DNA from 2 places in the Streptomyces sp. NBC_01255 genome. Region 1 is predicted to be linked to the other one. Evidence: riboswitches for the same ligand, from Rfam matches in the RefSeq annotation. Region 1 holds a riboswitch; the other holds the start of a gene.
What was found. A riboswitch is a leader RNA that binds a small molecule or an ion and turns the genes downstream of it on or off. The one in region 1 is predicted to bind glycine.

Region 1 (2,385 bases):
CGTGGAAGACCGGGTGGGTCAGGTACGCGTCGGAGCGCAGCAGCCCGGCGGGCAGCGTGTCCTCGGCGGCGGCGTCCAGGGCCTCGACGTCGCCGTCGACACCGAAGGCGCCCCAGACGGCGGCGAGCTGCTCGCGGCCGGTGGTCTCGTCACAGGAGATCGAGACGAGATCGGCGTCGACGCGGTAGAGGTTCACACCGGCGTCACGGGCGGCGGCGACGACCTCGTCGGCCTTGCCGGGCACCCGGACGGTGAGGGTGTCGAAGTACGAACCGTGGACGACCTCGACGCCACCGGCGGTGAGACCCGCGGCGAGGATCGTGGCGTACCGGTGGGTCCGCTGCGCGATCCCCTTCAGCCCGTCCGGCCCGTGGTAGACGGCGTACATGCCGGCCATGACGGCGAGCAGCACCTGAGCCGTACAGATGTTGCTGGTGGCCTTCTCGCGGCGGATGTGCTGCTCGCGGGTCTGCAGGGCGAGGCGGTACGCGCGGTTGCCGTCGGCGTCGACGGACACACCCACCAGGCGACCGGGCAGGGAGCGGGCGTGCTTGTCCTGGACGGCCATGTAGCCGGCGTGGGGACCGCCGAAGCCCATGGGCACGCCGAAGCGCTGCGTGGTGCCGACGGCGATGTCCGCGCCCAGCTCGCCGGGCGAGGTGAGCAGGGTCAACGCGAGCAGGTCGGCGGCGACGGTGACGATGGCACCGAGCTCGTGGGCCTGGTCGACGGTGGCCTTGATGTCCCGCACGGCACCTGAGGCGCCCGGGTACTGGATCAGCACACCGAAGACACCGCGCTCGGCGATCTCGGCGGGGATCCCGTCGCTGAGATCCGCGACGACGACCTCGACACCGGTCGGCTCGGCGCGGGTCTCGATGACGGCGATCGTCTGCGGCAGGGCGTCGGCGTCGATGAGGAAGACGCCGTTCTTGACCTTGCCGACGCGCCGGGACAGGGACATGGCCTCGGCGGCGGCGGTGCCCTCGTCGAGGAGGGAGGCGCCCGAGGTGGGCAGACCGGTCAGGTCGGCGACCATGGTCTGGAAGTTGAGCAGCGCCTCCAGACGCCCCTGCGAGATCTCCGGCTGGTACGGCGTGTAGGCGGTGTACCAGGCCGGGTTCTCCATGACGTTCCGGAGAATGACCGGAGGCGTGAAGGTCCCGTAGTACCCGAGGCCGATCATCGGGGCGAGGACCTGGTTGCTGTCGGCGAGCGTGCGCAGCTCGGCCAGCACCTGGGCCTCGGTGCGCGCGGCCGGCAGGCCCAGCGCTTCGGCGTTCTTGATCACGTCCGGCACCGCGGCGGCGGTGAGCTCGTCGAGCGAGCCGTAACCGACCTGAGCGAGCATCTTGGCCCGCGCCTCGGCGTCGGGCCCGATGTGCCGCTGCTCGAACGGGATGCCCTGTTCGAGCTCGGAGAGCGGAATGCGGTTGGCGGTCATGTACGGAGGCCTCCTGGTCGTCACGACCTGCGAGGGGCACCACGGCGCGGGTACCCGGACGGCCTCCCCCTCTGTCATCTCAACCTGAGAGTTTCACCGGCACGCCTCGCGGCACGCCGGCTTTCACCGTCGGTGAGAGCGCATGCCGTGGACACCGCTCTGCTTTCCAGAGTGACCTCGTCCGCGCGGTACAGGGGCCTGAGAGATTCCGGGGAGGATTTGCTCCTTCGGCGCCCTCCGGAAGGTTTCTCCGGGGGACTCTCCCGCACAGGGTCGACAGCCACAGCCAGCCTACCAGCGAGGTTGCGGCTCCCATCGCTCAAGTGGCCGACATCCCAGATGTGCACTTTCGTAGGGGTGTAGAGCAGTTGCGACCAGTTGGAGGGACCGTGCAGACCGACATCGATCCGCGCAGCCTGATCGGCCGCAAGGCGTTCGACCGGAACGGGCACAAGATCGGAACCGTGGACGAGGTGTACCTGGACGACGCGACCGGCATCCCGGAATGGGCCGCGGTCCGCACCGGCCTGTTCAGCCGGGACGCCTTCGTACCGCTGGAGCCGAGCGACCTCCTGGAAGACGGCCTCCACATCCCGTTCGAACGCGCACTCATCAAGGACGCCCCGGACTTCGGCGTAGGCCGCCACCTCTCCCCGGAACAGGAGCTCCAGCTCTACCGCCACTACAACCTCACGCTCCCACCCCCACCCCAGAACCCCCGGGACACCGACTTCGGTCACCTGGCAGGCCAAGAGGGCCCCTGACCCGCGGCAACCCGCACCGGTACGGACCCAGCCGCACGAGCAACACAAGCGGAGGCCCCACAGCCGCCAACGGCGCGAACCCCCCACAGGTACCCCGGCCCGGCCGCAAGGCCGGGCGCACCGCACAGACCGGCACCGGACCACCGAGCCGTCACGCCCCCGCCCGGCACTCGCCCC
Region 2 (2,385 bases), 4.6 Mb from region 1:
AGCCACTCGTGCTCCTTGGTGTAGCGCAGCTGCTGGGGGTTGCTCATGACCTGATTCTCCTGGATCGGGGGAGTACTGATGAACGTGGGTCTCGCGGGATGAGACCCGGGATGAGACGACTGCGTCACTTCTGGCGCTTGTAGAACGGCAGCGCCACGACCTCGTACGCCTCGTGGGTGCCGCGGATGTCCACACCTACACCCTCGGTGCCGGGCGTGGCGTGCGCCGCGTCCACGTAGGCGATCGCGATCGGCTTCCCGAGGGTCGGGGACGGGGCGCCCGAGGTCACCTCGCCGATCACCACGCCGTCCTTGACGACGGAGAACCCGGCGCGCGGGACCCGGCGGCCCTCGGCGACCAGGCCGACGAGCTTGCGCGGCGGGGCGGTCTCGGCGCGCTCGGCGGCCTTCTCGAGCGCCTCACGGCCGACGAAGCGGCCGTCGTTGGTCGTCTTCTCGAACTTGACGACCCGGCCGAGACCGGCGTCGAAGGGGGTGAGGGCGGTCGTCAGCTCGTGGCCGTACAGCGGCATGCCCGCCTCCAGGCGGAGCGTGTCGCGGCAGGACAGGCCGCAGGGGATGAGGCCGACCGGGGTACCCGCCTCGGTCAGCGCCTTCCACACGCCCTCGGCGTGCTCGGGCTTCAGGAACAGCTCGAAGCCGTCCTCGCCGGTGTAGCCGGTACGGGCGATCAGCGCGGGCACGCCGGCGACCGTGCCGGGCAGACCGGCGTAGTACTTCAGCCCGTCCAGGTCGGCGTCGGTGAGCGACTTCAGGATGCCGGGGGACTCCGGGCCCTGGACCGCGATCAGGGCGTACGCGTCACGGTCGTCGCGGACCTCGGCGTCGAAGCCGGCCGCGCGCTCGGTCAGCGCGTCCAGGACGATCTGCGCGTTCGAGGCGTTCGCGACGACCATGTACTCGGTCTCGCCGAGGCGGTAGACGATCAGGTCGTCGAGGATGCCGCCGTCCTCCTGGCAGATCATCGTGTAGCGGGCGCGGCCCACGCCCACCGTGGAGATGTTGCCGACGAGGGCGTGGTCGAGGAGCTCGACGGCCTGCGGCCCGGTGACGGTGATCTCGCCCATGTGGGAGAGGTCGAAGAGGCCCGCCTTGGTCCGGACGGCGATGTGCTCGTCCCGCTCGCTGGCGTAGCGCAGGGGCATGTCCCAGCCCGCGAAGTCGGTCATGGTCGCGCCCAGCGAACGATGCAGCGCATCGAGGGCGGTCAGACGGGGGGCAGTGCTCATGGGGTGGCTCCCGGATCCCAAGGGCGGTTCGGTGACGAAACACATGACGGGCGAGGACGTCCTCCCCATCTGTCATGGAACCTGAGAGGTTCACCGAGAGCATCTCGTCACACGAGAGGTCGGCTTGCACCTTGGGTGGGGACACGGCAGGGTGTCCCGCTTTTCAGATCTGCCTCATCCACGCGGTACGGGGCCTGAGAGATTCAAGGGAGGGTCTTGCTCCTTCGGCGTCCGGACGCCGAGGCGTTCCGGAACTCTCCCGCGCGGATTCGAGCGGCCGGTATGAGGTTGTATGGCGACTGAGCGCGCCTGGCGCGCACATCATTGCACGCGTGCTCCGCGCGGCACATCACTTGTATCTCATTACCGCTTCTTTACACTTTGTGGGCAAGGGTCTCCTGAGGCCCGGCAGGGGGAGCAACGATGAGGATTCAGCACACCGGCGCATACGGGACCAGTACCGGCATACCGTCCCAGCGTGCCCGGGCCCGGACCAGGGCCAGAACCGGCCGCCGAGGCCGGCTCCTGCGGGACCTGCGCGAGCGCGGCGGCCGGGGGCCCCGTGCCCTCACCTTCGCCGCCGGCGACCTCGTCGTCGTCTCCGGGCTGCCCGGCAGCGGCAAGTCCACCCTCATGAGACGCGCCGCCGAAGGCCGGGGCATCGACTCCCAGGACGTCCGCGAGCGCTGGGAGGCCCGCATGCCGCGCCTCCTGCCGTACGCGGTCTACCGCCCCCTGGTCCGGCTCGCGCACTACGCCGGACTGCGCCGCGCCCTGCGCTCCGGCGCGAGCGTCGTCGTGCACGACTGCGGCACCCAGTCCTGGGTGCGGCGCTGGCTCGCCCGCGAGGCGCGGCGCCGCGGCGGCGCCCTGCACCTGGTCCTGCTCGACGTCGGCCCGGACATCGCGCGCGACGGCCAGCGCGCCCGGGGCCGCGGTGTCTCCGCCTACGCCTTCGCCCGGCACCGGCGGGCCGTCGGCCGGCTCCTGCGGGCCGCCGAGTCCGGCGCCCTGCCGCACGGCTGCGCGTCCGCGACGCTCCTGGACCGGGACGCCGCGGACGCCCTGCGGAGGATCGGCTTCCGCGACGCGGCCTGAGGGCGCCCCCGACGCGGCCCGAGGGCCGTCCCTCTTGC

Region 2: linked by a shared signal. The riboswitch ahead of gcvT (glycine cleavage system aminomethyltransferase GcvT) and the one ahead of gcvP (aminomethyl-transferring glycine dehydrogenase) in region 1 are both predicted to bind glycine.

What each region holds. Positions count from the first base shown of each region.
Region 1 covers NZ_CP108474.1:7,309,688-7,312,072, reverse strand. Annotated here, with positions in the region: gene gcvP (aminomethyl-transferring glycine dehydrogenase) at 1-1,444, opposite strand, end outside; glycine riboswitch at 1,621-1,720, opposite strand; gene OG357_RS33130 (PRC-barrel domain-containing protein) at 1,834-2,208, shown strand; gene OG357_RS33125 (DNA polymerase IV) at 2,360-2,385, opposite strand, start outside.
Region 2 covers NZ_CP108474.1:2,664,753-2,667,137, reverse strand. Annotated here, with positions in the region: gene gcvH (glycine cleavage system protein GcvH) at 1-47, opposite strand, end outside; gene gcvT (glycine cleavage system aminomethyltransferase GcvT) at 125-1,249, opposite strand; glycine riboswitch at 1,309-1,421, opposite strand; glycine riboswitch at 1,423-1,521, opposite strand; gene OG357_RS11545 (AAA family ATPase) at 1,673-2,347, shown strand.